Regions from separate parts of the Kitasatospora sp. MMS16-BH015 genome, predicted to be linked through region 4. Evidence: riboswitches for the same ligand, from Rfam matches in the RefSeq annotation. Region 4 holds a riboswitch; each other region holds the start of a gene.
What was found. Region 4 has a riboswitch for cyclic di-AMP ahead of CFP65_RS09735 (C40 family peptidase). Riboswitches for the same ligand answer to the same signal wherever they lie in the genome.
Positions count from the first base shown of each region.

Region 1: linked by a shared signal. The riboswitch ahead of CFP65_RS41410 (glycoside hydrolase family 16 protein) and the one ahead of CFP65_RS09735 (C40 family peptidase) in region 4 are both predicted to bind cyclic di-AMP.
Region 2: linked by a shared signal. The riboswitch ahead of CFP65_RS02905 (transglycosylase family protein) and the one ahead of CFP65_RS09735 (C40 family peptidase) in region 4 are both predicted to bind cyclic di-AMP.
Region 3: linked by a shared signal. The riboswitch ahead of CFP65_RS42255 (transglycosylase family protein) and the one ahead of CFP65_RS09735 (C40 family peptidase) in region 4 are both predicted to bind cyclic di-AMP.

Region 1 is NZ_CP025394.1:7,411,241-7,418,790, reverse strand. Features, by position in the region: gene aceB (malate synthase A) at 1-506, opposite strand, end outside; gene CFP65_RS31750 (IclR family transcriptional regulator) at 698-1,486, shown strand; gene CFP65_RS31745 (hypothetical protein) at 1,502-1,813, opposite strand; gene CFP65_RS31740 (hypothetical protein) at 1,915-2,376, shown strand; gene CFP65_RS41410 (glycoside hydrolase family 16 protein) at 2,380-3,570, opposite strand; cyclic di-AMP (ydaO/yuaA leader) riboswitch at 3,573-3,716, opposite strand; gene CFP65_RS31730 (adenylate cyclase) at 3,965-4,294, shown strand; gene CFP65_RS31725 (VOC family protein) at 4,357-4,728, shown strand; gene CFP65_RS31720 (TetR/AcrR family transcriptional regulator) at 4,824-5,435, opposite strand; gene CFP65_RS31715 (SDR family NAD(P)-dependent oxidoreductase) at 5,557-6,363, shown strand; gene CFP65_RS31710 (hypothetical protein) at 6,416-7,069, shown strand; gene CFP65_RS31705 (GNAT family N-acetyltransferase) at 7,113-7,550, opposite strand, start outside.
Region 2 is NZ_CP025394.1:657,299-664,848, forward strand. Features, by position in the region: gene CFP65_RS02890 (hypothetical protein) at 1-2,220, shown strand, start outside; gene CFP65_RS02895 (M17 family metallopeptidase) at 2,217-3,767, shown strand; gene CFP65_RS02900 (transglycosylase SLT domain-containing protein) at 3,829-4,497, shown strand; cyclic di-AMP (ydaO/yuaA leader) riboswitch at 4,643-4,789, shown strand; gene CFP65_RS02905 (transglycosylase family protein) at 4,794-5,762, shown strand; gene CFP65_RS02910 (SpoIIE family protein phosphatase) at 5,772-7,550, opposite strand, start outside.
Region 3 is NZ_CP025394.1:7,780,614-7,788,163, reverse strand. Features, by position in the region: gene CFP65_RS33455 (hypothetical protein) at 182-1,057, shown strand; cyclic di-AMP (ydaO/yuaA leader) riboswitch at 1,496-1,657, shown strand; gene CFP65_RS42255 (transglycosylase family protein) at 1,642-2,868, shown strand; gene CFP65_RS33445 (serine hydrolase) at 3,176-4,318, shown strand; gene CFP65_RS33440 (alpha/beta hydrolase family protein) at 4,351-5,436, shown strand; gene CFP65_RS33435 (hypothetical protein) at 5,562-5,762, shown strand; gene CFP65_RS33430 (permease) at 5,769-6,296, opposite strand; gene CFP65_RS33425 (LacI family DNA-binding transcriptional regulator) at 6,399-7,439, opposite strand; gene CFP65_RS33420 (glycoside hydrolase family 13 protein) at 7,441-7,550, opposite strand, start outside.
Region 4 is NZ_CP025394.1:2,268,376-2,275,925, forward strand. Features, by position in the region: gene CFP65_RS09725 (hypothetical protein) at 1-1,128, opposite strand, end outside; gene CFP65_RS09730 (C40 family peptidase) at 1,155-2,207, opposite strand; gene CFP65_RS09735 (C40 family peptidase) at 2,373-3,455, opposite strand; cyclic di-AMP (ydaO/yuaA leader) riboswitch at 3,466-3,644, opposite strand; gene CFP65_RS09740 (C40 family peptidase) at 3,949-4,974, opposite strand; gene CFP65_RS09745 (NYN domain-containing protein) at 5,162-6,463, opposite strand; gene CFP65_RS09750 (hypothetical protein) at 6,776-7,036, opposite strand; gene CFP65_RS09755 (rhomboid family intramembrane serine protease) at 7,424-7,550, shown strand, end outside.

The DNA of each region.
Region 1 (7,550 bases), 5.1 Mb from region 4:
GCCAGCTCGGCGGCCGGCTTCAACACGTACGACTTGCCGGCCGAGGTGGTGAAGTCGATCCGGCCCTCGTAGGCGTCGATCAGGTTGACCTGGCCACTGACCACGTTCTCCCAGGTGGGGGCGGTGGCGTCCTCGAAGTCGGCGAGCCAGACCTTGGCGCCGGAGTTGAGCGCGTTGATGACCATCTTGCGGTCGGTGGGGCCGGTGATCTCCACCCGGCGGTCCTGCAGAGCGCGCGGCGCCTCGGCCACCTTCCAGTCGCCGGCCCGCACGGCGGCGGTCTCGGGCAGGAAGTCGAGGGTGCCGGCGGCCGCGATCTCGGCGCGCCGGGTCTTTCGTCGGGCCAGGAGCTCCTGCCGGCGGCCTTCGAAGGCGCGGTGCAGACCCACGACGAAGGCGACCGCCTCCGGGGTGAGCACCTCCTCGGCGCGGGGGACGCGCGGACCGGCGACAGTGACGACCGGCGCAGCGGCGGAAGCGGCGTCAGGTCCCTGATCTGTAGCCATGGGCAGGACACTCCTTGGACGGTTCGAGCCAGCGAAGGCAGCTCCGGTGGGAACTTCCTTGATCCGAACCCACCTACTGGCGGGTTCTGTTCTGTAAGGTGGAGACTAGTTTCCGCGATACAGAATTTCAACGGTTTGTTGAGAGTGATCGCTGGGACTGTACTCCTCCCCCGACAGTGAAGGGAACGCCGGTGTCCAGCACCTCCGGAACCCCAGGCACCGACCGCGCCACCGGCGGCGTCCAGTCCGTCGAGCGCGCCTTCCTGCTGCTCGAGGCGCTGGCCGACTCGGCCGGGGTCGCCACCCTGAGCGAGCTCTCCACCGTCTCGGGCCTGCCGATGCCGACCATCCACCGTCTGATCCGTACCCTCGTGCAGCAGGGGTATGTCCGCCAGGACACCGCCCGGCGGTACACCCTGGGCCCCCGGCTGATCCGGCTGGGCGAGACCTCGGGCCGGCTGCTGGGCAGTTGGGCCCGGCCGTACCTGGCCGAGCTGATGGAGGCCACCGGGGAGACGGCCAACCTCGCGGTGCTGGAGGGCGGCGAGGTGGTCTACGTCGGGCAGGTGCAGTCGCGCCGCTCGATGCGGATGTTCACCGAGGTCGGCCGCCGGGTGCAGCCGCACTGCACCGGGGTCGGCAAGGCGCTGCTGGCCCAGCTGCCGGAGGAGGAGGCCCGCGCGGTGCTCGGCACCCAGCCGCTCCAGTCGCACACCCCCTACACCGTCACCGACCCGGACGCGCTCTTCGCCCAGCTGGCCGTGGCCCGCGAGCGCGGGTACGTGGTGGACGACCAGGAGCAGGAGATCGGGGTGCGCTGCATCGCCGTCGCGGTGCCGGGCGCGCCGACCCCGACCGCCCTCTCGGTCTCCGGCCCGGAGGCCCGGATCCAGGCCCTGGAGGAGCAGTCCGGCAGCGCCGGGCTGGTCGCCGTGATGCGGCACATCGCGACCAGACTCGGTCAGGTCCTGGCCCCCTGAGGCCGGGCCGGGCGGCTACGAGATCATCAGGGCGCCGGTCTGGGTGGCCGTCACCTGGTAGACGGACAGCTGCGGCTCCGCGCCCACGTCCCGGAAGAGCTTGGGCGCGGCGGCCAGCTTCGGGTTCGCCCGAACGGCCTCCAGCGCCGCCTTGTCCCGCCAGAGGCTCTGGATCCGCCACGCCCCGTCCGCGCCGCGCAGCAGCTCGGTGCGGACCAGGCCGTCCGGCAGCGGGCCCGCGATCAGCTCCCGGTAGGAGGTGACCAGTTCGGCCTCGCGGTCGTTCGGCACCACCGCGCTGACCTCGCTCAACACCTGTCCGCCCATGTCGCCCACCTCCACCGGTCCACGGAAAAAACCGGACACGAACCAGCCTACGCCGCTACACTGGGTAGTCGATCGGGTGCTGGAAGTGAAAGGTGAACGGCATGGTCCGTCTGGCGATGGCGGCAGCGGCGGCGCTGGCCCTGGCGGCGCTCGGCGCCGGCCCTGCGGGGGCGCAGGCGCTGCCCTCGAACTCCGACCTCCAAGTGGTCAGGATCGATCCTGATGCGGTGGCCCCCGGCGGGCAGACGGTGGTGCACGCCTTCGTCGCCAACGACGGGCCGGCCACCACGGCCTCCCCGTTCACGCTGGAGGTGGAGGTGCCGGCCGGGTTCACCCTGCTGCCCCCGACCTTCCCGGCCGGCTGCACCACCACCCCGCTCCTGGTGAGCTGCACCTTCGGGCCAGGCCTCGCCCAGGGCCGCACCGCCACCGCCCTCGTCCCGGTGGAGGCGGGTGCGAGCGTGCCCCCGGGCACGGTGACCCAAGGGCACGTCCGGGTGATCAGCGCGGACGACCGGCACCCCGGCAACAACACCACGCCGTTCACCCTGCGGGTGAGCTGACGGTCAGCGGTAGACCCGCACGTAGTCGGCGGCCATGGTCAGCGGCGCCGAGCCGGACGGGCCGGGGTGGTACTCCCCGGCCCCGACGGAGAGGTTGAGGTTGAGGTAGGCCGACCAGTCGGCGCCCACCCCGGTCTGGTCCGAGAAGACCTTGACCCCGTTGACGTACCAGTCCACCGAGTTGGCGCCGTAGTAGGTGCCGACGGTGACCCACTGGTCCTTGGCGATGGCGCTGGCGTCGGTGTAGTACTTCTGGCCGGACTTCACGTGGTTGGTGAGCTCCAGCAGGTTCGGGTTGTCGGGGTGGTACTCGAAGGAGTCGATCTCCCCGTTGCCGTTCTTCCAGGTCCAGAGCGCGGGCCAGGCGCCGAGGCCGTCGGAGAGCTTGACCCGGGTCTCGGCGTAGTCGCCGGTCTTCACCTGGAAGCCCTCGGTCGAGCCCTCGGTGGTGAGGAAGCCGGTGTCCCAGGCCTGCCTGCCGTTCTCCAGGGTGTGGCTGGAGGGGGTGGCGGTGAAGGTGGCCACGCCGCCGGCCACGCTCACGTTGTTCGGCGCCAGCCAGTCGAGCTTGTTGTCGTCCGGGTTGTGGTTGCCGTAGCGGTAGGCGCTGGTCTTGTCGCCGACCCAGCGCGAGCCCCAGCCGATCGGGCCGTTGAACTCGTCCGACCAGGTCAGCTGCTTGCCCGGGACGGGCGAGCCGGTGGACGGCGTGGGGGTCGGGCTGGGGGTGGGCGTGGGCGCGGGAGCCGGGGTGGGCGTCGGGGTGGGCGTGGGGGTCGGGGCCACGGTGGCGCCCGACACGGTGAGGGTGCGGGCGGGCAGGTTGTGCCAGCCGCCGGACAGGTCCTGCCAGAAGCCGAACTCGGTGTAGCTGCCGGCCGGGAGGGCGCGGGCGCCGGTGGTGATCGAGACTCCGCCGGGGCAGATCCGCACGTTCGAGGCGGAGCCGGGGAAGTCCAGGTTCTGGCCGGCGGCGTCGCGGACGCCGACGCCGAGGGTCTTGGCGGTGAAGCAGGAGGTGGAGTGCACCGTCAGCGAGGCGGTGCCGGCCCGGCCCGCCGTCAGCGCGGTCGGGGTCAGCCGGTCCGGGGAGACGCCGACGGCGGCCTGGGCCTGGCCGGCCAGCGGGACGGCCACGAGGGCGGCGGTGCCGGCCACGGCGGCCAAGCGGGCAGGGGTGATGGATATGCGCATGGTGGTCAGCCCTGTGAACGCCTGCGAGGTGAGCTGTCGGGTTCGGGCACACGGGTAGCCCGGCCGCGTGTGGGAGCGGCTTCACCCCTAGCCGGCCCGGCGGCGCCCGCTGGCAGCGGGGCAGGGGGATACGGCGACTTACCTGGTTCCCCCGCTCCCGCCCGCTCTTCTCTGTGCTCGGGTACCGGCCGTCGGGTGGGTGGGATTCGGCGTCCCGGCGGCAGGGTCCGCTGGAGGCGGACGACCTGTGAAAGGTACGCAGCTCGTCGGAGCCCGGCCAAGGAGTTCGATGGCGAAGCGACGCACCTCACACCGCCGGTTCGGATAAGTTGGTGGCCTGCGTCCGACCACACCGGCGCAGGCCGCCACCGCCCGAGACGGAGACACCCCGCAGATGACCGCGCCCCTGCCCGGCTTCGCCGGACACACCTACCTGTTCCAGGTCGACAACGGCGCGGCCTTCCGCAACGCCTACTCCGCCGACGGCACCCGGCTCCGCTGGGAGGGCCTCGGCGAGTCGGCCGGCCAGTGGGAGGACGTGGCGCTGCACGTGGCCCAGGTCGGCCCCGAGCTGTACTTCGTCAGCTGGACGGAGGCGGGCGGCATCACGGTGAGCCACCTGATGGACCTGAACGAGATGACGGTGCGCGCGTTCTGGACGTACGAGGGCGAGGGCGGCCGGGTCGGCGAGCTGCACACCGGCAAGCTGGAGCAGCTGGCCTGACGGGCCGTCGGGCCCGGAGCGGCCCTGGTGCGGTGATCACCGGTTCGGGCAGAGTGCTGCCCATGATCGGAGAACTGCACGTCGTCACCGTCGACTGCCCCGACCCGGCCGCGCTGGCCGGGTTCTACCGCGAGCTGCTCGGGCTGGCCCCGACCGTGGACACCGGCCAGTACGTGGTGCTGGCCGACCCGGCGGGCCGGGCCGTGCTCGCGCTCCAGCAGGTGCCCGAGTACCACCCGCCGCGCTGGCCGGAGGCGGCCCACCCGGCCCAGCTGCACCTGGATGTCCTGGTGCCCGACCTGGACGTGGCCGAGCCGAAGGTGCTCGCCCTGGGTGCCACCCTGCTGGACGGCTCGGACAAGCCGGTCGGCTACCGGGTCTACGCCGACCCGGTCGGCCACCCGTTCTGCCTGGTCACACCCGAGAGCCTCTGAACCCCCGCACGCCTGAGCGCCGCCCTTCGACCTGCCGTCGATGGGCGGCGCTTCTTCGTTGACCGGGGTCAAGACTGCGGGTTCGTGCCCCGGGGTCAGGGCTTCAGGCCGGCGGTGAGTTCGCGCAGGCAGCGGGCCGCGAGGGCGGCGGCCTCGGCGGCCGGGGCCTCGGAGGCGGCCCAGGTCTCCAGGGCGACGCGCATGGCGGTGTTGGCGGCGGCCGCCGCGAGGCGGGCCTCCAGCGGGTCGGCGCCGGTGCGCGGGGCGAGCACCGGGATCAGGGCCAGCTCGGAGGCGTGGTGGACGCGGTGCCAGACGGCCAGCAGATCGGGGGCGTCCGCCATCACCCGGAGCAGCCCGCGCACCCAGTCCAGCGCCTCGGCCGGGCGGCCGGGGGCCGGGGTGAGAGCCCGCCCGGCGGCCTGCTCCAGCGCCTCGGTGAGGCCAGACTCGGCCGGGGCGGCGGCGAGTTCCTCGATCCAGTCCCGCACGCCCGCCGAGAGCAGCGGGGCGACGGCGTCCTCCTTGGTGCGGAAGTACCGGTAGAAGGTGCGCAGCGAGATCCCGGCCGCCCGGGCGATGTCCTCGGCGGTGGTCGCCTCGGGGCCGTGTTCGGCGAAGAGCATCGCGGCCGCGAGCGCGATCTCCTGCTGGGTGGCGGCCTTGCGGCGCTCGGTCAGGGAGGGGCGCTGGGTGGTCTCTGGCACGACTGCAGTCTAACCGTCAGATCGACGCCCGGTGCAGAAGTGGCACGACGTGTCATTCAGGCGTACGGTGCAGGAGCGGCAGCAATCCGCCCCAGCCGCACAGAACCTGCAGGAGAGCACCATGAACCGCTTCGAGGGCCGCCGCGTACTGATCACCGGCGCGGGCTCGGGCATCGGCCAGGCCACCGTGCGCCGGATCCTCGCCGAGGGCGGCCGGGTGGTCGGCGTGGACGTGGCCGAGGCCGGGCTGACCGCGACGGCGAAGCTGGCGGCCGAGGACGGCACCGCCGAGCGGCTGACCACCGCCGTGCTGGACATCGCTGAGGAGGCCGCCGTGGTCGCCGGGGTGGCCGAGGCCGTGCGGGTGCTCGGCGGGCTGGACGCGGTGGTCAACGCCGCCGGCATCCTGCGCTCCGCGCACACCGAGCGGACCACCCTGGAGTTCTGGAACCGGGTGCTGACGGTCAACCTGACCGGCACCTTCCTGGTCACCCGCGAGGCGCTGCCCGCGCTGCTCGCGTCGGGCCGCGGCGTGGTGGTCAACTTCAGCTCCACCTCGGCCACCTTCGCCCACCCGTACATGGCGGCCTACGCGGCCAGCAAGGGCGGCATCCAGTCCTTCACCCACGCGATCGCGCTGGAGTACGCCGCGCAGGGCCTGCGTGCGGTCTCGGTCGCCCCCGGCTCGATCAGCAGCGGCATGACGGACGCCTCCGGCGCCAGCGGCCAGAACCGCGGCCCGGGCATCCCCGAGGACGCCGACATGTCCCTCTTCGCCAAGCTCAGCCCGGCCCTCAAGCCGGCCGACAGCGCCTACGGCTTCGCCGGCCCGGAGGCCGTGGCGGGCGTGGTGGCGATGCTGGCCTCCGAGGACGGCGCCTTCGTCACCGGCACCGAGATCCGGATCGACGGCGGCACCCACGCCTGAGCGGCTACGGAGCCGCCCGGTACGCTGGCCGCCGATCGACGGGGGGCGGCGGATGACCGGGAAGAACGCGAAGCGGAAGAGCGGGGCGCGGGACCGGACCAAGACCGGCCCGACGCCCCGGCGGGGCGGCAAGCCGCCCCGGGTGCCCGGGCGGCTCGGGCCGCTGACCTTCCTGCTGGCGCTGCTCTTCGGGGGCGTGCTGGTGATCGGCGCCTGGCAGTGGACCCCCGGCAACCTCGACCACCTGGCCGCCACGGCCGGCTGGTCCGGTGCCGAGGGCACCCTGCGGGTGACCGACTGCCAGCCGCACAAGAGCCCCAAGGGCGCGGTGAGTTACACCTGCTCGGGCCCGGTGGAGCCGGCCTCGGCGGCGCCGGGGGCGGTCCGCGGGGTGGTCTGGATCGGCGGCGAGCGCGACGACCTGCGCGGGCGCACGGTGGCGGTGGACTGCCCGGCCGCCGGGGACGACTGCGTGCGCACCGGCAGCCACGCGCTGGTCGGCGCGGTGGCCCTGGTCTACGTGATGATCGGCCTCTACGCCGTGGGCGTGGGCGCCCCGCTCGGGGCCGCCTACCACCGCTGGCCCGGGGCCTTCGGCTGGTTCGCCCGCCGCCGGGTCGGCCTGCGCAAGGCGGCGGGCTGGACGGCCGCCGGGGTCGGCGCGGCGATGGTGGCCCTGCTGATCCTGGCCGCCGCCCTGGGCTGACCACGCTGCCGGGCCGGCCCTGCGGCGTCCGCCCGCCCGGTCCTCACCCGGCGGACTCGGCGGCCACGGCGACCTTGGCAGCCTCGCCGGCCCACTCCGAGCGCAACAGCCCGAACAGCACCCGGTCCTGCCACTCCCCCGCCACCAGCGCGTCCGAGCGGCGGCGGCCCTCCTCCCGGAAGCCGAGCCGGCGGAAGGTCCGCTGGGCCCGCTCGTTGCCGGCCCAGGTGTCGAGTTCGAGCCGGTGCAGGCCCATGGTGGTGAAGAGGTGGCCGACCAGGAGTCCGAGCGCCTCCGTGCCGTGGCCCCGGCCCCAGTGCGGGCGGTCGCCGATGGTGATGCCCAGGGTGGCCCGGGTGACCAGCGGGTCGATGTCCCGGTAGTCGACGAGGCCGATCGGCTGCCCGGTGGCCGTGCTCTCGACCGTCAGCACCCCGGCCTGGTGCGGGACCAGACGGAGCTTGGCCGCGAAGGCGATCTC
Region 2 (7,550 bases), 1.6 Mb from region 4:
ACCGAGGCGTACCGGCACCACGCCGAGCTGGACGAGACCGAGCGCACCGGCCTGGCCCACTGGCTGGTGGCGGCCTGCCTGCTGCCCGCCGTCCTGGAGCTGCTGCCCGCCGACCTGACCGCCGAGCGCTGCCAGCAGGCCGTCCCGGCCGGCCTCCAAGCGGCCCGCGCCGTCGCGCTGTTCGGCCTGGAGGGCCTCTCCGAGCGCACCATGGCCGCGTACCGCCCGCTGGTCGAGCACCCGGCGCCCACCCTGACCCATGTGCACGCGGTGGCCGGCTGGGGCTACCTGCTGGCCCGGCACGGCGGTGACGACTCGGCCGTGCCGGAGCACCTCGACCGGGCCGCCGGGCTGCTCGCCGAGCTGGCCGACCGGCTCTCGCCCTTCGAACTCACCGTGGTCCGGGCCAGGTTGGCACTGCGCGAGGCGATGCTCGCCGAGCGCCGCCAGGACCACGCCGGGGGTGCCGAACGGCTGGCAGCCGCCTGGCAGGCCGTCTCGGCGCTCGAAGCCCCGGACGGCGACGAGGAGTTGGTACTCCTGGAGACCAGGCGGCGGCTGATCGACCGGCGGCTGGAGCTGGCGGTGCGCCTGGGCGACACCGCCACCGAACGGACCGCCCTGGCCGAGGGGGTGGCGCTCGACCCGACCTGCGTCAAGCTGCGGATGCAGTCCGCCCAGGCCCACCAGCGGGCCGGTGAGCCCGAACTCGCCCTTCGCGACTACCTGCACGCCGCCCGGCTCGGCCCCTACGGCACCGGCTTCGCCCTGCTCCGCGCGGCCGACTGCGCCGAGCAGACCGGCGAGCGGGAGTTCGCCCGGGTGCTGACCGAGCGGGCCTTCCGCGCGGCCCCGCGCGCCTCGGCCACCCGGGACGGGCTGATCGCCCGCTGCCTGGCCGAGGGCGACGAGCCGCTGGCCGAGCTGGTCCGGCTGGCCGCCGAGCGCGATCCGGAGCGCCCGTACCTCAACAACTGGCACTACCGGATGCACGCCGCCTACTTCAACCTCGGCGAATCCCACTCCCCGGGCCTGTACGCCAAGTTGCCCACCCTCGCCTTCGAGCACGCGCAGCGCGGCGAGTTCCCGGCCGTGAACTGGCAGCGCCTGATGCCGCCGGCCTTCCGCACCAACCTGATCCGCGAATCCGGCCTGACCGAATTCGCCGTGGACCACCCCGCCGAGCTCCCAGCCCGGCTGCGCACCCCGGCCTGGGACGAACTCTGTCGCTGGGTCGAGGAGTTCGAGGGCTACGACACCGAGCGCAAGCACCAGGTGGCGGTGGTGCTCTTCCGGCTCGGCTTCGCCAAGCTGGTGCTGCGGCTGCTGCCCTTCCGGCCCGCCACCGAGCTGACCACCACCGCCGAACTGCGGCTGCACCACTGGCTGGACGTGGTCCGCTGGGTCACCTCGGTGGGGCAGGGCACGGTGGTGCACCCCGCCAACTCGGCCGCGATCGCGGCGCATCCGGCCTGCTCCACCCACCTGCGGTTCGTCATCGCGGTGTTCTCGGTGATCTTCGAGGCGCGCGAGACCCGGTCGCTGGAGACCGCACTGGCCTGGCGGGAGACGGGCGAGAAGGCGATGGCCGAGCTGCTGGCCGATCCGGGCTACTCGGATTTCGAGAAGGCCATGTTGGAGAGCCGGTTCTACCGTAGCGTCAGCTACGTGCCCTTCCTCCAGCAGGACGCCGAGCGGCTCGCCGCCGACATGGACCGGGCCGAGGAGCTGGCCCGCGCGGTGCCCGCCGTCGGCGAGTACCAGGAGTTCCTGCGCCGGGAGAACCTGCGGGCCTGCGTGGAGAGCCGGTCCAAGGAGTTCTACGCCTTCGGCGCGAACGAGCGGGCGCACCGGCTGGTCGCCGAGGCGCTGGCGATCGACCCGTACGAACCGAAGACGCACATCGAGGTCGCGGAGGGCCTGATGAAGGAAGGCAACCCCGAGGAGGCGGCCCGCAGTTACCTGCGGACGGCCCGGCTCGGCCCGGTCTCCACGGCCTTCGGCTACGCGGCGGCCGGCGACTGCTTCGCCCGCGCCGGGCGCGAGTTGCTGGCCGAGGACTGCTTCTTCCAGGCCCTGCGGATCGACCCGTACGCCATCTCGGCCGCCCGGGGCTGGGCCGGCGTCGGCGCGGCGGGCGGCATGCCCGAGCTCGCCACCGCCTACCTGGCCGACCTGGAGGCCTGGGGAGCGGCCCGCCGGGCCGCGCGCACCGCATGAGCGCCCAGTGGCGGCTCGCCCCGCAGCAGCCCGCCGACGTGGACGCCGTGGTGGTGCCGGTCTTCGCCGGTGAGCTGCCCGCCGACCTGACCGCCGCCTTCCTCGCCGGCACCGGCTTCACCGGCGCCCTGGGCCAGGTGCTCCACCTCCCCGGCGAGCCGGTCCGGGTGCTCTGGGGCTGCGGCCCCCGCGCCGCCCTCGACCCCACCACCACCCGCACCGCCGCCGCCCACCTGGCCCGCGCCGTCCGCGACCACCGCCGCCTGGCCCTGCACGCCCCGGGCCCGGCCCTGCGCGAACTCGCCGAGGGCTACCTGCTCGGCGCCTACCGCTACGCCGGGCACTTCTCCACCGAGGAGGCCGTCCGCCGCACCGCCCCGGACCAGGTGATCGACCTGCTCCCGGCCGAGGCCGCCACCGAATCCGCCCACCACGCCGGGCCCACCACCGAATCCGCCCACCACGCCGGGCCCACCGCCGAAGCCGCCCACCACACCGGGTCCACCGCCGAAGCCGCCCCCGAAACCGCTCGCCACAGCGGGCCCGCCACCGAGGCGGCCCTCGCAGCCGGCCTCCGGGTCGGCGCGGCCGTCGCCCTCGCCCGGGACCTGGTCAACGAGCCCGGGGCCGAGCTGACTCCCCCGCTCTTCGCCGAGCGCGCGCTCAAGCTCGCGGCCGAGACCGGCCTGGAGTGCGAGGTCTGGGACGCCCAGCGGATCGCCCACGAGCGGCTCGGCGGGCTGCTCGGGGTGAGCCGGGGCTCGCTGGTGCCGCCCCGGCTGGTCCGGCTGCGGTACCGCCCCGCCGGCGGGTCCGAGCGGCGGATCGCGCTGGTCGGCAAGGGCGTCACCTACGACGCGGGCGGCCTGGCGCTCAAGCCGAACGCCGAACTCGCCACCATGAAGGCCGACATGGCGGGTGCGGCGGCGGTGCTGGCCGCGATGTCCGTGCTGCCGGCGCTGAGCTGCCCGGTCGCGGTGGACGGCTGGCTGCCGCTCACCGAGAACATGCCGAACGCGGACCCGATCCGGGTCGGCGACGTGCTCACCATGCGCAGCGGCACCACGGTGGAGGTCCGGCACGCCGACGCCGAGGGCCGGTTGATCATGGCGGACGCGCTGACCCTGGCCGCCGAGACCCGGCCGGACGCGATCCTCGACCTGGCCACCCTGACCGACGCCGCCGCGGTGGCCCTGGGCCGCCGGATCGCGGCGGTGATGGCCACCGACGAGGAGCTGCTGGCCCGGCTGCTGGCGGCCTCGGCCCGGGCGGGCGAGCGCTGCTGGCCGCTCCCGCTGCCACCCGACTACGGCGGGCAGCTGCACTCCCGGGTGGCCGACCTGGTCAACTACACCCTGGGCGTGCGGCACGGCACGGCGATGCTGGCCGGGCTCTTCCTCCAGCACTTCGTCCCCCCGGGCACCCCGTGGGCCCACCTGGACATCCAGGGCACGGCGCTCTCCGACGCGGACGACCCCGAGTGGGGTCTGGGCGGGACGGGGTTCGGCGTCCGCACCCTGGTGGAGCTGCTGACCGCCGGTGGCTGAGCGCTTGCTCAGCCCGTGTCGCCCATCCGGGTGAGCCGTCCTTCGCCTACCATCCCAAGACATGAGCAGGTACGGGTGGGTGGCGGCGGTCGTGGTGCTGATGGTGGGTCTGGCGGGCTGCCGGGCGGCGGACCCTTCCTCCGCCGCCGCCACTCCGCTCCCCACCACCACGAAGTCGGCCGCGCCCTCCCCGAAGCCGGCCTCGCCCTCCGCCAAGGCCACCGGGCCCACCACGGGCACCGGCTACGACCCGGCGGCCTTCGCCCCGCAGGTCCGCGCCTGGGCGGCGAAGACGGACATCAGCCCCCGGCTGCTGCTCGCGGTGCTCTACAACGAGGCGTACAAGCCGCACGATCCGGACCTGGAACGGGCCTGGCAGCGCCTCAAGCCGGATTCGGCCTTCGGGATCGCCAACATGCACCGGGCCGCCTTCGACGAGACCAAGGCCGAGCACTTCCCGAACCGGAACTGGGAGGAGCTGCCGGACGACCCGAACCTCGCGATCCAGGCCGCCGCCTGGTACCTCGCCGGGCTGGCCGACCAGCTGCCCGAGCAGCGAAGTTCTTCCTACACGAAGGAAGAACTCCTCGCCCTCGGCTACAACACCGGCCCCGGCAACATGCTCGCCTTCGCCCGCGGCGCGCACCCGGGGGCGCAGGCGCAGTCGTACCTGGACCATCTGCATGCCAACCTGCCGAAGGCCGAGCAGGCCCTCGCGAAGCAGGACTGACGACGAGGCACCCGAGACGCGTGTTGATTGTGTGATGGTCGGGTTGCCGGGTTGTTATCTGAGCGAGATCCGCTCTAGTCTCACGGCAGCCCGAACTCCACGGGCCCCGGACGCGGCCACGCCGAATCCCGCCCACCGCGCTTCCGGGACAACGACGCAGACCCCTGGGCGGGAGCGGGGGACCCACGTACCACGCCGTGCCCCACGGCTCGGGGTGAAGCCGCCCAGCGCGGCCGGGCCACTCTCCGGTCCGAACCCGACAGCTCACTTCGCAGGCGTGCGGAGAGGGACAACTGATGGTCTTCTCGGGCTCCGGACGACACCGCCGCCCCACCCAGACCGACCGCGCGGTGGCCGCCGCCTCCGTCGCCGGAGTCGGACTGGCCCTGCCGCTGCTCACCGCCGCAGGTGCGCACGCCGCGCCGGTCACCGCCTGGCAGACCGTCGCGCACTGCGCGAGCGGCGGCAACTGGGCCTCCAACGACGGCGAGGGCGGCTACGGCGGCCTCCAGATCAGCCTCAAGGACTGGAGCCGCTACGGCGGCGACCAGTACGCGGCGCAGCCCGACCACGCGACCGAGGCGCAGCAGATCGCCGTCGCCGAGCAGATCCTCACCGCCAAGGGCCCCGGCCTCTGGGACAGCTGCGGCTCCGCGCTGACCACCGCCCCGGCCACCCCCACCCCGCCGACGGCCCCGACCACCCCGGTCACGCCGACCACCCCCACGGCCCCGGCCACCGCCACCCCTGACCCGGTGGCCACCGTCCCGGGCGGCACCCCGACCACCCCCACCTCCCCGGTCACGCCGGTCACGCCGCCGACGGCGGTCACGCCTGCCGCCCCGGCGACCACGCCCACCCCGGCCCCGACCGCCACCACGCAGCCGACCACGGGCCAGCCCGCCACCGCGCAGCCGAGCACCCCGCAGCCCCCGGCCGCCCAGCCCGGCACGCCCCAGCCCACCGCCTCCCAGTCGACGGGCGACCAGCCCACCCCGGCCCCGACCGCCACCACGCAGCCGACCACCCCGACCGGCCAGACCGCCGAGGCCCCGCAGCCCGCCCCGGCCGCGCCCGCCGCCCCGGCCACGCCCGCCCCCGCCGCCCCGCAGGACTACACCGTCCTTCCCGGCGACACCCTCTCGGACATCTCGAACACCTACCACCTCGGCGGCTGGCAGCACGTCTACGACCACAACCAGACCACCGTCGGCACCGACCCGAACCTGATCCACCCCGGCCAGGTCCTCCACCTCGGCAGCTAGCGCAGCGGGCTAGTACCCCTCGGGCGGCGCGGGCTGCGCCGCCCAGATCACCTTGCCGCTCTCGGTGTACCTGGTGCCCCAGCGCTCCGAGCACTGGGCCACCAGGAAGAGCCCGCGGCCGCCCTCGTCGGTGGCCGCGGCGTACCGCAGGTGCGGCGAGGTGCCGCTGGTGTCGGAGACCTCGCAGACCAGGCCCCGGTCGTACAGCAGGCGGACCCGGATCGGTTCGGCGCCGTAGCGGATCGCGTTGGTGACCAGCTCGCTGAGAATCAGCTCGGTGGTGAAGACCAGCTCGTCCAGGCCCCAACTCTCCAGCTGCGCCGTGACGGTGGCCCGCACCCGGGAGACCGCCGCGGCCTCGGCCGGCACCGCGAACTCGACCACGTGCTCGCGCGGCAGCGCCTTGGTCCGGGCCACCAGCAGGGCCACGTCGTCGGCCGAACCGTGCGGCAGCATCGCCGCCAGCACGGCCTCGCAGGTCTCCTCCGGCTCCGGGCCGGCCTGCCGCAGTGCCTCGGCCAGCAGGTCGAGGCCGGTGTCGATGTCGCGGCTGCGGTCCTCCACCAGGCCGTCGGTGTAGAGCACCAGCCGGCTGCCCGGCTCCAGCCTGAACTCCCCGGCGGAGTACGGCATTCCGCCGACCCCGAGCGGCGGGCCGGCCGGCAGCTCGGGGTAGCTGACCGAGCCGTCGGGGGCCACCACGGCGGGCGGCGGGTGGCCGGCCCGGGCCACCGAGCAGGTCAGCGAGACCGGGTCGTAGATCGCGTAGAGGCAGCTGGCCCCGGTCACCTCCGCGACCGGTTCGCCCTCCCGCTCCTGGTCGATCATGGCCACCAACTCGTCCAGGTGGCCGAGCAGTTCGTCCGGCGGCAGGTCGAGGGTGGCGAAGTTGTGCACGGCGGTGCGCAGCCGGCCCATGGTGGCGGCGGCGTGCAGGCCATGGCCGACCACGTCGCCGACCACCAGGGCGACCCGGGTGCCGGGCAGCGGGATCACGTCGAACCAGTCGCCGCCGACGCCGGCCTGGGCGGGCAGGTAGCGGTAGGCGGCGTCCACCGCGCTCTGGCTGGGCAGGGCCCCGGGCAGCAGGCTGCGCTGGAGGGCGACGGCCATCACGTGCTCGCGGCTGTAGCGGCGGGCGTTGTCGATGCTGACGGCGGCCCGGGCGGTGAGCTCCTCGGCGAGCGAGAGGTCGTCCAGGTCGAAGGGTTCGGGCCGCTGCGAGCGCCAGAACTTGACCAGGCCCAGCTGCACGCCCCGGGCCAGGATCGGCACCCGGACCACCGAGTGGATGCCGTGTTCGAGCACCCGCCGGGCCCGGGGCGGATCCTGGGTCTGCCAGGCGGTGGCCGAGGCGAGATCGCGCTCCAGGCCGGCCTGCCCGGTGCCCAGGTTCCAGGCCTGCGGGGTGGCCGGGTGGACGGTGATCCGCTCGCCGACGGGGTAGAGCGGCATCTCCTCGGCGATGCCGCTCTTGGCGACCCGCCGCATCGGGGTGTCCGGGCCGGGCCGGGGCTCCTCGCCGCGCAGCACCGGTTCGGCCAGGTCCACGGTGACGTGGTCGGCGAAGGCGGGCACGGCCACCTCGGCCAGCTCCTCGGCCGTCCGGGTGACGTCCAGGGTGGTGCCGATGGCCAGGCTGGCCTCGTAGAGCAGGGTGAGGCGGCGGCGGGCGGCCTCGGCCTCGGCCGTGAGCACGTGCAGTTCGGTCGCGTCGCGCAGGGTGGCCACGGTGCCGGGCGGGCCGCCGGCCCGGTCGGTGGGGCGGGTGCTGACCACCAGCCGCCG
Region 3 (7,550 bases), 5.5 Mb from region 4:
TCAACTTGACGGAGATCGGGCACAGCTGGGCGGTTTCGGTGAAGAGATCGCACGTCAGCGGCCATTCGCGGGCGGTTTGGTGGTGAATGTCCGCTTTCCCCGGCCCGTCCCGTGGATCCGGACGGGCCGGGGGCGGGAGCCGACTGCAGGCCTGTCGGCGTAATGTCCTACGATCTCCGCCATGAGCACCGCAGCGATCCCGGGCGCACCACTGCCCGTCCGTACGCCAGGCTCCCGTGCGCGGGGGCGCCACCGTCGTCCCGAGCGCCCGGAGGTCCCCGCCGGCGCACCGGCTCTGGTGCTGGCCGTGCCGGCCACGGCCGGGCCCGAGGCCCGCCCCGTCGTCGAGGAGCTGCTCTCCGTCGTGCGCGGCGAGCAGCCGGGCATCGAGGCCACCGCCGCCTACCTGGACGGCTCCCCCGCGGAGGAGGGCGCCGCCACCGTCGCCGGGCTGCTGGCCGCGGCCGCCGAGGCGGGGCTGCCCGCCCCCGTGCTGGTGCCGCTGCTGGCCGGCCCGCACGAGTACCTCGTCGAGCTGCACAAGCTGGCCGCCGAGCACGGGGCCACCGTGACCGACACGCTCGGCCCGCACCCGCTGCTGGCCGAGGCCGTGCACGTCCGCCTCTCCGAGGCCGGGCTGGCCCGGGCCGACCGCGCCCGCCTGTTCGCCATCACCACCGCCGCCGACGGCGTCGTCCTCACCACGGTGGGCGGCGAGGAGGCGGCCGCTGCGGCCGGCATCACCGGCGTCCTGCTGGCCGCGCGGCTCGCCGTGCCGGTGGTGGCCGCCGCGCTCGACGTGCCCGGCTCGGTCGCCGCCGCCGTCGAGCACCTCCGGGCCACCGGCTCCCAGCGCCCGGCCCTGGCCCCGCTGGTGATCGGCCCCGAGGCCGACCCCGAGCTGCTGGCCACCGCCGCCGAGGAGACGGGCTGCCCCGGCGCCGCCCCGATCGGCGCCTACCAGACCGTCGGCCAGCTGATCGCCTCCACCTACCTGGCCGCCCTCCCCACCCCTCCCCCGGCCGAAGAGGCCGCCGAGGAAGCCCCCACCGCCTGACGCGCCACCCCGAAGGGCCCCGGACACCCGTCCGGGGCCCTTCTCCGTGCCCGGGAGCCACCCGGCCCTCGGACCCGGCCCTCGGACCCGGCCCCGGGAGGCCCTTCGACCCCGTCGACGGCGGGACCTTCGACCCTGGCGGCCGGTCTTTGCCGGTGGTTTACCCGTTCGAGACCTTGGCGGGCGGGGGCGGAATCGGCGTCAGATCCCGGGGCTGAACGGATGCCAGCTTTCCGCTGCGGCACGGGTTTTGACGGTGTGCGAGCGATCGAACCTGACGTGTCGGAAATTCGATGCAGGTAAACGACTTGAAGATGATCTGTGATGGCGATCACAGTGTTTGCAGATTCAACTTAAGTCTGCTTAATGTCCTCCCGTTCGTGGTCACACGGACCCAGCTCATCCGGGACGCCGAGTCCTGCCGCCGGGCGAGCTGGAAACGCGAAAACGCACCACGGCAGGGGCGGGGGAACCAGGTAAGTCGCCCGGCAGCGGTCCTCGGACCGCGACCGGGCTTGGGGTGAAGCCGTGCAGCCGCACGGCCGGGCAACTCCAGCCCGAATCCGACAGCTCACCTCGCAGGCGTGGGAGAGGAACGCTTCTTCATGCTGCCCATCAACGCGACCAAGCGTGCCCGCCGCCTCATCGCCGCCACCGGCGTCGTCGGCCTCGGCCTGACCATCCCGTGCCTGACCGCCGGTGCCGCCTCGGCCGCCTCGGTCTCCACCTGGGACAAGGTCGCCCAGTGCGAGAGCAGCGGCGACTGGTCGATCAACACCGGCAACGGCTTCTACGGCGGCCTCCAGTTCACCTCCTCCACCTGGGCCGCGTACGGCGGTCACGACTACGCCGCGCAGGCCAACCAGGCCACCAAGGACCAGCAGATCTCGGTCGCCGAGAAGGTGCTCGCCGACCAGGGCCCCGGCGCCTGGCCGGTCTGCTCCATCCAGGGCGGTCTGACCCGTGGCGGCGAGACCCCGCAGGTCGACACCTCCGCCAAGTCGAGCGCGCCGGCCGCCAAGGCCGACAGCAGCAGCTCCGACTCGGCCGCGCAGTCGGCCCCCACCGCGCAGTCCGGCTCCAAGTGGGGCCACCGCGGCCAGGGCGACTGGGGCCAGAAGCCGGCCGCCGCTCCCGCCGCCGCCGGCAGCTACACCGTGGTCGAGGGCGACTGGCTCTCCACCATCGCCCAGAAGAACAACGTCCAGGGCGGCTGGCAGAAGCTGTACGACCTGAACAAGTCCGTCCTCACCGAGGGCCCGGACACCATCTACCCCGGCCAGCACCTGAGCCTCGGCTCCGCCGTCGCCACCCCGCAGCAGGCCCCGGCCCAGGCCGCCCCGCAGCAGCAGGACGCGCCCAAGGCCACCACCCGCACCACCTCGGCCAAGCGCTCCACCCCGCAGGCCCAGGCCCCGGCCAAGGCGCAGACCCAGGCCCCGGCCGCCACCGGCAGCATGGCCGCCGCGATCTCCTTCGCCGAGTCCAAGCTGGGCCAGGCCTACGTCTACGGCGGCACCAGCGACGGTGGCTGGGACTGCTCCGGCCTGACCCAGGCCGCGTTCCGCCAGGCCGGCATCTCCCTGCCGCGCGTGGCCGCCGACCAGGCCGACGCCACCACCCGCGTCTCCCTGGACAACCTGCAGCCGGGCGACCTGCTCTTCTGGTCGAACAACGGCAGCAACTCGGGCGTCTACCACGTCGCCCTGTACGTCGGTGACGGCAAGTACGTCGAGGCCGCCAACCCGCGGGCCGGCGTGAAGACCGAGACCGTCGCCAACTGGGCGCCGGACTTCGCCGGTCGCATCTGACCGCAGCAGTAGCGCACCAATAGCGCACCAGGGCCCGCCCCCTCCCCAGGGGGTGGGCCCTTGCGCATGGATCGACCAATTCCTCGGCCGTGGCCGCGGTACCGGCCGTGGGCGGCCACCACGCGGCGCCCGCCCACTGCCGGTACCGCGGCCACGGCCGGTCTGACCAGCCATGACGTGACCGGCAACGGATTGCCGGTCGTCTGTCCTGCCGCCCGCCCCCTCTCCGGGCCAGCATGGGTTCCGCCGATCCACGGCACCTGTGATGTCATGCCCATGTTTGACGATCGTCCGAGGGGACAACTCGATGAAGCCGAACCGCACCACGCTGGCCGCCGCGGCCCTGGCCGCGCTCGCCGCCCTGGCCACCACGGCGCCGGCCCGGGCCGACGTGCCGAGCGCCCAGGCACTGCTCCAGGCCGGCGCCCGCCAGGGCGTGGCCGACGGCTACCCGGCCGTGGTCGGCCTGGTCCGCAGCGGCGACGCCGTGCAGTACGTCGCCGCCGGGGTGAAGGACCGCGCCACCCGTACGCCCGCCGACCCGAAGGCCCAGTACCGGATCGGCAGCAGCACCAAGGCCTTCACCTCCACCGTGCTGCTCCAGCTGGAGGCCGAGGGCCGCCTCTCGATCGACGACACCGTCGCCAAGTGGCTGCCCGGCGCGGTCAGCGCCAACGGCTACGACGGCTCGAAGATCACCATCCGTCAGCTGCTCAACCACACCTCGGGGCTGCCGGATTACGCGGCCGACGCCGCCTTCGCGTTCAACTACGGCGCCGACCTGCAGCCCGACCAGGCCTTCGCCCCGCAGGCGCTGGTAAACCTGGCGCTGCGTCAGCACGCGCCCGCCTCGGCCCCCGGCCAGACCTGGGGCTACGCCAACACCAACTACGTGCTGGCCGGCATGGTGATCACCGCGGTGACCGGCAACAGCCCGGCGGCCGAGATCCAGCAGCGGATCATCACCCCGCTGGGGCTCACCGACACCACCTTCCCGACCAGCGACCCGAGCCTGCACGGCAACTACCTGCACGGCTACGAGTACCCGCTCGGGTCCTCCTTGGTGATCCTCGACGTCACCGTCTCCAACGTGCAGACCTTCGGCGCGGCCGGGGCCATGGTCTCCACCCTGGACGACATGGCCGCCTTCAGCCGGGCGCTGGTGACCGGCAAGCTGCTGCCGCCCGCCCAGCAGACCGAGCTCACGACCACCGTGCCGAGCAGCCTCGGGGGCTACGGCCTCGGGGTCATCCACAAGCAGCTGCCCTGCGGGCAGTGGGCCTGGAGCCACGGCGGCGACGTGCTCGGCTACGACAGCGACTGGCTGAGCAGCGAGGACGGCACCAGGCAGGTCCTCCGCGCGAACACCGAGTACCACCTGGTGGGCGGCCCCACCAGGGGCCAGCAGGACACCGGGCGGGCGACCTCCGCCGCCTTCTGCGCGCTCTGACCCACCCTCAGCCACCGCGAAAGGACCGCACGATGGCCACCACCCGACCCACCCGGCGCCACCTGGGCACCGCCTTGGCCGCCGCCGCGCTGACCGCCTCCGCCCTGCTCGGCGCCGCCCCCGCCCACGCGGACGGCGCCCCCACCGCACCCGTGCTGACCGACGGCTTCGGCCTGACCCAGGTCGGCACTCCCGAGGTGCACTCGCCCACCGACTTCACCGTCACGGTGAGCACCCCGCAGCTGGCCGGCCTCCACAGGATCCGGATCTACCTGCCCGCCGGCTACGCGGCCGACCCCGCCAAGCGCTGGCCGGTGGCGTACTTCCTGCACGGCGGGCCCGGCAACCAGGACGACTCGGCCGCCGTGCCCGCCCTGCACGACGACTCGATGATCACCGTGGCCCCGGACGGCGGCCTCAAGGGCTGGTACGCCGACTGGGTCATGCAGAACACCGTGGTCGGCGCCGCGAACTGGCGGACCTTCCACCTCGACCAGGTGGTCCCGTTCATCGACGCCAACCTGCGCACCCTCCCCGACCGCGGCCACCGGGCCGTGATCGGCCTCTCGATGGGCGGCTACGGCGCGCTGCGCTACGCCGAGAACCGGCCCGACCTGTTCGGGCACACCGTCGCCCTCTCCGGCGCCTTCGACTTCGGCCTCCCGGCGATCCGGGCCGCGGTGCTGGCCTCCGAACTCAACGTGACCGGCGGGCTCTGCGCGATCAGTGGCGCCGGCGTGCCCACCGGTCGGTGCGCCGACTACGGCCCGGTGGTCGACAGCGACGCGGTCTTCGGCTCGCCGTACCCGGTCTTCGGCGCCGACCACGTCTGGAACGAGGTCGACCCCGCCGCCCCGGCGAACCTGGCCAAGCTCGCCCACACCCACGTCACCCTCTACACCGGCAACAACGACGTCTTCGAGCACTTCACCGAGATCGCCGCGAACAACGTGAAGAGCCGCCTCGACCGGCTCGGCATCCCGAGCCGGTACGTCGACTACGGCAACGGCGCCTCGCTCTCGCCCACCTGCGCCGGCACCCACAGCTACACCTGCTTCGCCCCCGCCATCGCCGACTACATCCCGCACCTGAAGGCCGCCTTCACCGCCGCGGGCTGACCTGCCCGCGCAGCGGTGCCGCCGACACACGGGGGTCGGCGGCACCGCCCTGCACCGGGGGTGGGCCCTTGTGGCGTTCCCGGCCACCGGGGCATGCTGATGCCCACCGATCCCAGGGGGAAGCCATGGCCAAGGTGACCGTCTCGCTCGACGCCGACCTGGCGATCGACCTCATGCTGCTCTCCGGCACGAAGAGCCCGCAGGACGCCGTCGAGCTGCTGGTCCACGACTACCTGGCCCGCGGCCGCCGCACCGAGGCCCGCACCGCCGAGGCCCAGCAGAACCGCGCACCGGTCGACCGCCGACGGCTCGACCCCGAGGGCTAGCCCCACTCACTCGGCACGCTCCTTCGCCGGCCGGGCGTTGCGGCGGCGGGTGAAGAAGAGGAAGCCGACGAAGGCGACCACGGCGACGATCACGCCGGCCAGGGTGGCGCCGCGGAACCAGGGGGCGTTGACGTCCATCACCCGCTGGCCGGCGTGGGCGCCGCTGCCGCGGCCGACCACCACGCCCAGGGTCCACAGGTTCGGCAGGGCGAGCAGCACGGCCAGGGCCAGCCAGGCGAGGGTGACCTTCCAGGGCCGGCGGCGGTAGAGGCCGACCCAGGCCGCCATCAGCGGCAGCAGGGTGCAGCTGACGCCCAGGCAGAGGCCGAGCACCAGGCCGGTGCTGAGCCGCCCGTCCACGGCGTCGCCGACCCGCTGCGACCACCAGCGCGGGATGGTGGCGGCCAGGACGAAGTACGCGACCACCACGACCACCAGCAGGCCGCCGCCCAGCAGCACCCGCTTGCGCCAGTCCCGGTGCGCCACCGGCTGTGCGGCCGGGGCCCCTGCTTCGTCCGTCCCTGTCGACTCCATGATCCGATAGTCGCCCCGTGCATGGGCCGGGCGGCCCGGACACGCCGAACGGGGCGCCGTCCGGGGGAACACCCCGCACGACGCCCCGCCACGGAGCACGACCTACTTCGCGGCCCCCGTCGAACCGCGCATCACCAGCTCGGGCTGGAACATGAACTCCGCCCGCTGCCCGGGGTTGCCGCCGACCTCCTCCAGGAGGGCGTCCACAGCGGCCGTGGCCATCGCCTCGACCGGCTGGCGGATGGTGGTCAGCGGCGGCTCCGTGAACGCTATCAACGGCGAGTCGTCGAAGCCGACCACCGAGACGTCCTGCGGCACCGAGAGCCCGCGCTGGCGGACGGCCCGGATCGCGCCGAGCGCCATCAGGTCGGAGCCGCAGACGATCGCCGTGCAGCCCTTGTCCAGCAGGGCGCCGGCGGCCGCGTGGCCGCCCTCCACGCTGAACAGGGTGTGGTGCACGAGCGCCTCGGCCTCCTCGGGGGTCTTGTGCAGCACCTCCCGCAGGGCGGCCGTGAAGCCCTCGATCTTGCGCAGCACCGGCACGTACCGGCGCTGGCCGACGGCCAGGCCGATCTGCTCGTGGCCGAGCTCGTGCAGGTGCTGCACGGCCATCCACATCGCCGAGCGGTCGTCCGGGGAGATGAACGGCGCCGAGATCTTCTCGCTGTAGCCGTTGATCAGCACGAACGGCACCTGGCGGCCGGTCAGCTTGGCGTAGCGGTCGTGGTCGGCGGTGGTGTCCGCGTGCAGGCCGGAGACGAAGACGATGCCCGCCACGCCCCGGTCGACCAGCATCTCCACCAGTTCGTCCTCGGTGGAGCCGCCCGGGGTCTGGGTGCAGAGCACGGGCGTGTAGCCGTGCCGGCTCAGCCCCTGCTCGATCACCTGGGCCAGGGCGGGGAAGATGGGGTTGCTCAGCTCCGGGGTGATCAGGCCGATCAGCCCGGCGCTGCGCTGCCGCAGCCGGGTGGGGCGCTCGTAACCGAGCACGTCGAGCGCCGCCAGCACGGACTGCCGTGTGGTGGCGGAGACGCCTGCCTTGCCGTTGAGGACGCGGCTGACGGTCGCTTCGCTGACCCCCGCCTGCGCCGCGATGTCCGAGAGTCGCGCCGTAGTCACGATCCCAGAGCCTATTGCACCCATGTCAGACCGCCCACCAGCTGGTGCAGTCCGGCGCGAGAACGGTCTCGCCGCCGTCCACCACCGGCTCGTCCCCGGAGGCCAGCAGCACTCGGCCGGGGGCGGCCACCCGGA
Region 4 (7,550 bases):
GGGCTCCCCGTACCGGTCGGCGATCAGCCGACAGGCGGCCCAGCCCTGTTCGTAGGCCTGCGCTATCCCGGCCCCGCCGGCGGTGAAGTCGGCGTCGGCCGGGAGGGCGGCGGGGAGCTTGCCGGCCTGCACGTCGTGGGCCAGCTCGGGGGCGATCTGACGGGGCGTGCGGCCGGTCCGCCGGTAGGCGGTGTAGTCGGCGGCGCCCTCGGAGAGCCAGAGCGGGGTCCAGGCCTTGGTGGCGGCCCGGGTGGCCACGTGGGTGGCCTCGTGGGTGGTGACCACGTGGCGGCCGAGCTCGGTCAGCTCCGCGTACGCCTCGGGGTTGACCACCACCCGGTCGGCGGCGGCGTGCTCGGGGGCGCCGGTGGCGGCGGTGGTGACGGCGGCTATCCCCTGGTAGTCGGCGGCCCTGACCCCCAGCAGCTGCGCGAACTGCGCCTCGCTCGACGGTATCTCCAGCAGCAGCCGCCCGGCCCACTCCTGCCCCCACAGCTCGCTGACGGCCGGCACCGCCGCATCCGCCAGCCCGGCCGCCGGGGCCACCTCCCCCAGCCCCAGCACCAGGCTCCGCGCCCCCTTCGCCACCTTGACGGCCCCCAGGTCCCAGAGCGCCACCGGCCCGGCCGCCCCCTCCGAGGCCACCCGCCACCCCTGGCCGGCCTCGGCGAACTCCACCGTCCGGGTGAGCACGGCGGGGTAAGCGTCCACCCCGGTGAGGCGGTAGCGCAGCTCGACGGCGGCCGTGACGCGCAGGCCGGGCGGCGGGACGGCCGAAGGCCCGGGCACCGAGCCGGCCGACGCCTCCCCGGCCGAGGCCTCGATCGCCGTGCCGGCCGACGGCTCGCCGTAGCCCGTCAGGCGGTACGTCAGCTCGGCGAGCGGCACCTCGGCCAGTCGCTCCAGCAGGGTGCGGGCCTCGGCGGCGGCCGCGGGGGTGACGCCGGCGAGCAGCGCGGCCTCGTCCCGGCGGAGCAGGGCGTCGGCCCGGGCGGCCAGCAGGGCCTCCAGCCGGGGCCGCAGCGAGGGGGTCGGGACCACCCGGGGTGCCGGCGGCCGGGTGGCGGGCGGCGAGAGCAGCGCGAAGCCCCCCGCCGCGAGCAGCAACGCCCCGCGCCGGGACACCACACCCGCCCGGTACCCGCCCTCTGCGGTCAGACCCGCACCACTCCGCTCACCGGCATCGCGCTGACACTCTCGTAGCGGACCTTCGCGCCCGGGTAGGGTGCGTGCACGACCACGCCGCCGCCGGCGTACATGCCGACATGGTGGGCGTCCTTGTAGAAGATCACCAGGTCTCCCGGTCGGGCCTCGGCGAGGCTGATCCGCTGGCCCGCGTGGGCCTGTTCCTGCGAGGTGCGCGGCAGGGAGACTCCGGCCTGCCGCCAGCTCCAGTACATCAGACCGGAGCAGTCGAAGGTACGGGGGCCGGTGGACCCGTAGACGTACGGGGAGCCGACCTTGGCGACGGCGGCGGCCAGGGCGGCGGCGGCGCGGTCGGAGGAGGCGGGCTGGTTGCCGAGGTCGAGGCGGTCGGTGCCGCGGGTGGCGCGGCTCTCGGCCTCCTCGGCGTCCTGGGCGGTGAGCCGGGCCCGTTCGGCGGCGCCGAGGCTGTCCAGCAGCTTCTGGGCCTTGGCGAGGCGCTGCTGGACCTCGCGCTTGCTCGCGGTCAGCGACTGGCGCACCCGGTCCAGCTCGGTCAGCTTGGCCGCCGTCTCGGCCCGCCGCTGGTCGAGCCCGCGCTGACGGTCGACCAGCTCGTGCAGGGTGTCGGCCTGCCGGGCGGCGGCCTGGTCGAGGCTGCGGGCCCGGTTGAGGTAGCCGGCCGGGTCGGAGGAGAGCATCAGCTGCACGGTCGGGTCGAGACCGCCGGAGCGGTACTCGGCGGCGGCCACCGCGCCGAGCTCCCCGCGCAGCCGGTTGAGCCCGTCCTGCCCGGTGGCCACCTCGTCGAGCAGGCGGTTGGTCTCGGCCTGGAGGCGCTGCTGGGCCTCCTGGGCGGCGTTGAACTTCTCCGAGGCCTGCTCGGCCTCGTCGTAGAGCTGGTCCACCTGGGCCTTGACGTCCTTGCGGCTGGGCGGCTCGGGCGCGGCCTCGGCGGTGCCGGCCACGGCGGCGCCGAGCACTCCGGTGGCGGCCGCGGTGATGGCCAGCGCCCGGGCGATCCGGTGCACACCCGGCAGGGGGGAACGGCGAGGCGTCGACATGGGGCAGACGTTAGCGAGTCGGGACTGTCTAGTCCAAAACTCACCAAATCGAAAATTCACCCCCTAATCGGACATCAGATCCACTACCCGGGAACGCCGCAGGCCCGGCACCCCTCGGAGAGGGGGCCGGGCCTGCGGCGACCGGACGGGTCGGCCGAGGAGGCGTCAGATCCGGATGATGGCCGAGATCGGCATCACCGAGGCGTCCTCGTACCGGACGACCGCACCGGTGTGCGGAGCGTGGATCGCCTGGCCGTTGCCGGCGTAGAGGCCGACGTGGTGGGCGTCGTTGTAGAAGACCAGGATGTCGCCGGGCTGGGCGTCGGCCAGGTTGGTGCCGATGTTGGTGCCGGCGTGGGCCTGCTCCTGCGAGGTGCGCGGCACCGAGACACCGGCCTGCGCGTACGCCCACTGGACGAGGCCCGAGCAGTCGAAGGTGGTCGGGCCGGAGGCGCCGTAGACGTAGGTGGCGCCGAGCTTGCTCTCGGCGGCGGCCAGCGCGGCCGCGGCGGCCGAGCTGGCGGCGGGGGCGTTGCCGAGCACCGGACGCGCGGTGCCGCGCGAGGCGCGGTCGCCGGAGCCGGCGTTCTGCGCGGCGGCCTTGGCCTCGGCCGCGGCCTTCGCCTCGGCGGCGGCCATCGCGTCGCGCTCCTGCTGCGTCAGGGTGTCGAGCAGGGCCTGGGCCTGGGCCAGCTTGGCCTTGATGGCCTCCTTGTCGGCCTTGAGGCTCTTGGTGGTCGCGTCCAGCTCGGCGAGCTTGGACTGCGCCTCCGCCTTCTGGGCGTCCAGGGTGCGCTGCTCGTCCTTGAGGGTCTTGAGCGCCTCGGCCTGGCTGGCGCCGATCTGGTCGACCGCCCCGGCCTGGGTGAGGAACGTGTCGGGGGTGCTGGAGAGCATCAGCTGCACGGTCGGCGAGATGCCGCCGTTGCGGTACTGCTCGGCGGCTATCTCGCCGAGGCTCTGCTGGATGCCGCTCACCTGGGCCTGCTGACGGGCCACCTGGTCCTGGAGGGCGCCGACCTGCTTCTGCAGGACCTGCTCCTTCTCGGTGGCCGCGTTGTACTTCTCGGTGGTGATCTCGGCCTGCTGGTTGAGCTGGTCGACCTGGGCCTTGACCTCGTCCTTGGTGGGCGCCGGGTCGGCGTGCGCCCCGGCCTGCGAGGAGAAGGCCACCGCGGTCGCGGCGGCGGCGGTCATCAGCGTGATGCGGGTCCGACTGGCGGGCTTGGGACGACGATGGGACGCCACGAAGGCGGGCTCCTTCTTCCTACGTCCGCCTACCGGGTGAGCTGACGGGTTCGGGCTGGAAGAGATGCCCTACGACGCCTCACCGCACCGCCGTCTCACGACGACCGCGCCGACTCTGGCGCCGATTCACCCCGAGGAACGTGGTTCCCCGGCTCCGCTCCACAGCCTCCCCCACGGGGGACTCTCACTCGGGCGGGCCCGCTTTCGGCCCGCCCCGCTGCTTCACAGACTCGGCGGTAACCACCGCCGCCACCCGGCTGGGTGATCGACAGTGCGGTGGTTCGAGGTACGACCCTAGTAACCCGACCGTGATCGGTTCAAATCCTTGTCAGAAAAAAGTCTGAGCATGCGCCAAGTTCTTATGTGAATGCGACCGAGCGTGACAGAGGCGGTACGCCGGGCTGACAAAACCTCAACTCCGGGTGACGAAGAGGCCCACCGAAGGTGTCCCGGATCACAGGACGGTTTCGATGGGCCTCGGCGTGTCGGTGGGTCAGACGCGACGGATGGTGTTGATGCTCATGACGGTGGCGGGCGCGATCTTCACGACGTCACCGGTCTTCGGGGCGTGGATCATCATGCCGTTGCCGACGTACATGCCGACGTGGTGGCGGTCCGGCCCGAAGATGATCAGGTCGCCGGGCTGGGCGTCGGCCAGCGAGGGCACCCGGGTACCGACCGAGCCCTGCTCCTGCGAGGTGCGCGGCAGCGAGACGCCGGCCTGCGCGTAGGCCCACTCCATCAGGCCCGAGCAGTCGAAGACGTTCGGACCCTCGGCGCCCCACTGGTAGTCGTGGCCGAGCTTGCTCTCGGCGGCGGCCACCGCGACGGCGGCGTAGCCGCTGGCCGGCGGCAGGCTGCCGAGGGCGGCGCGGTTGTCGCTGCGGGAGGCGCGGTCGCCCATCACCGCGGCACGGTCCGCAGCGCTCAGCTGGCTGAGCAGCCGCTTGGACTCCTGGAGCTTCTGCTGCACCTGGTTCTTGGCGTCGTTCAGGACCTGGGTGTTGCGGTCCAGCTCGGCCAGGATCTCGGTGGCCTCCTGCTTCTGCTGGTCCAGTCGGCGCTGCTGCTCCTTGAGCTGCTTGAGCGTGGCGGCCTGGGTCTCGGTCACCTGCTCGGCGCTGGACGCCTTCTCCAGGTACCCGGCCGGGTCGGAGGAGAGCATCAGGGCCACCGAGGAGTCGATGCCGCCGTTGCGGTACTGCTCGCCGGCCACGGCCGCCAGGCCGGTGGCGAGCTCGGTCATCTGCTCCTGACCCCGGGCCACCTGGTCCTGGAGCTGGGCCGCCTGGGCGCGCAGCTGGTTGGCCCGCTCGTTGGCCCCGTTGAAGGTCTCGGTCGCCTTCTCCTGGTCCTCGCTGAGCTTGTCGACCTGGGCCTTGACCTCGTCCGTCGAGGGCTTCGCGGGCGCGGCGTGCGCGCTCACCTGGGCGGACAGGGCGACCGCGGTCGCTGCGGCAGCCGTCAGCACGGTGACCCGTGCTCGGCTCGGCTGCTTGGGGCGGCGGTGGGAGGCCAAAGGGACCTGCTCCTTCTTCCGACTGGACCATCACCCTAATGAGCGATAGTCCGGAAAATAGGTTTGACGCCAGACCCTAGTGAAGATGACGGATCCGCGCCACTCTCCTACCGCCACGAACTTCCGTACCCCGACCGGATTTCACCCGGTGCACACACCATCGCCACAACCGGCCCCGACCTGCGGCTCAGGCCCGGGCCAGCCGGTTGAGCAGCAGGATCGAGTTCACCGGCCGGGCGCCGGCATTGCGGACCCCGTCCGCCACCTCACGGTCGGTCGAGACCACCACCACCGGCCGCCCCTGCGGCTCGGCCCGGACCAGACGGCGGATCAGCTCGTCGGCCGTCTCCCCGGTGCGGCTGAACCGCACCCGGACGCCGCGTGGCGGCGCCATGATCACCGGTACGTCCAGATCCTGGCCGTCGAACACACAGGTGACCTCCGCCTGGGTGCGCTGGGCCAGCATCGCCAGGCCGCCGAGCAGCCGGATCCGCTGCTGCTCCAGCGGCAGCGCCGGGTAGCCCGTCTTGGTCACGTTGTAGCCGTCCACCACCAGGTGCACCTGAGGGATCGCCAGCAGCTGGTCGAGCAGCGCCGGGTCGTCCTCGGCCAGCGCCCGCCGGGCCACGTCGTGCGGCGAAGCCGAGCCGGGCACCACGGCCTCCACCAGGTCCGCCGGGTGCAGCTGGGCCACCGGCAGCGCCAGCTCGCGCTGCAGGCCCTGGGCGGCGTGCAGCACGGTGTCCAGCAGCAGCCGCAGCCGCATGTCCTCCACCGAGCGGCCCTCGCGGGCCGTGCGGCGGCCCGCCTCGAGCAGGGTCTCCAACTCCACCACCCGGTGCCGCAGCCGCCGGGCCTCGCTCTCGGCGGCGCTGCGCTCGGCCGAGGTGAGCGCCTTGGCCGCGTCCAGCTCGGACTGCAGCCGGCGGGCCTCGGCCTGGGCCCTGCGGGTGTCGCTCTCCAGGGTGCGCACCTTCTTGCGCAGCGAGTCGGCCTCCTTACGGACGCTCTCGCCCTCGGCCCGCTGCCGCTCCAGATCGGCCCGGGCCTGGCCGCGCAGCTCGGCCAGCTCGGCCTGCAGCTTCTCCACCAGCCGGGCCGACTCGGCCGCCATCCCCTCGGCCCCGGCCCGCTCGGCCTCCTCGCCGGCCTCGGCGACCAGCCGGCTCCAGCCGACCGGGCGCAGCAGGTACGCGGCGGCGGCCACGTCCATCGGGTCGGCCGCGCCGGGCACGCTGCCGGCCTCCAGCGCCTTGACCAGATCGGGCTGCCCGAGCCGCAGCCGGTCAGCTATCCGCACCCGGAAGGCGGGCTCGGCCTCCAGCGCGGCGGCCAGCGCCGGGGCGGCGTACTTCGCGCGGCGGGCCGGGGTGAACTTCGCGTACTGGCGCAGGGAGGCCGGCAGCTCGGCGGGGGGCAGCCCACCCAGCGCGTCGGCGGCGATGCCCACCACCCGGCGGCGCACCCCCTCGGGCAGCGGCCGGTCCAGCTTCTCGGCCCCCCGGGCCGGGTCGGCGCCCTCGGTGGGCGCAGTCGCTTCGGCGCCCTCCGCGGGCGTGGCCGGCTCGGCGCCCTCCGCGGGCGTGGCCGGGGCCTCGGCCTCAGCGGGCGGCTGCCCCTGCGGCTCGGCTGGCCCCCTCACTGCGTCCACCACGTCCTCGGCTCCGATCCTGCTCTGCGGGGTCCGTACGGCCGTTTGCCGCTGCCCTGAAACCCACCGCTCTCTGCAATTGTCCCGGGTACCGTGCCCCACCCGGGACCACGCCACACTCCCGCCGGTTCCGGCGGGAGGATCGATCCGTCAGCTGCCCTCGGCCGCCGGGGGCTCCTCCGCACCCGGACGGGCCACCAACTCCACCTGGTCGACGGCGTTGCACCAGCGGCAGCGCACCGACTCCAGCGTCTCGGTAAGCACCTCGGTCTCCTCCACCTTGGCCTCGCCGCCCAGATCGAAGTGCAGGAACTCGATCACCTTGGACGACCTGGTCACGTCGAAGCGGGTCAGGTTGCCGCACAGGGTGCAGCGCCAGCGGGTCTCAGCGGTGGGAGCGGCGATGGTCATCGTGGGGTCCTCATCTCTGGTGGCCCGACAGCTAGTACCGCGCTGTACCGCCGTCTCGGAACGCCCACAGCCTATTGCCTGCCCGTAGCCGCGCAGTCACCGGTCCGGCGGCTGAGACCGAGCCGGCACCTACCCCGTTGACCCACACGCGGGACAACCTGTCTGGCCCGGCTCGGCCGGAGGAATGCTCGCGAGGAGCCTCCGGCAACCGGGGGCCGGCGTCACGACGCCGGGGCACGCGCCCTCCTTGCCCGGCATCGGGCAGGAGGGGCCCTTCGCCGCGTTGTCGTCGGGCGCCGCAGCTCCGCTGCTACTTCCTCCTCCGCCTTGCGATGCACGCACCCCACCGCCGCTCCTTCATCCACCCCCAGTCGCCGGAGGCTCCGCATGGCCCTTCCCCTCCTCGACCGCCTCGGCCTGCGCGGAGCCGGCCGGGCCGCCCCCGTGGTCACGCTCGGGCTGATCGCGGTCTGCCTGCTGGTGCTGGTGGTCAGCCCGAGCTCCGGGCTCAACC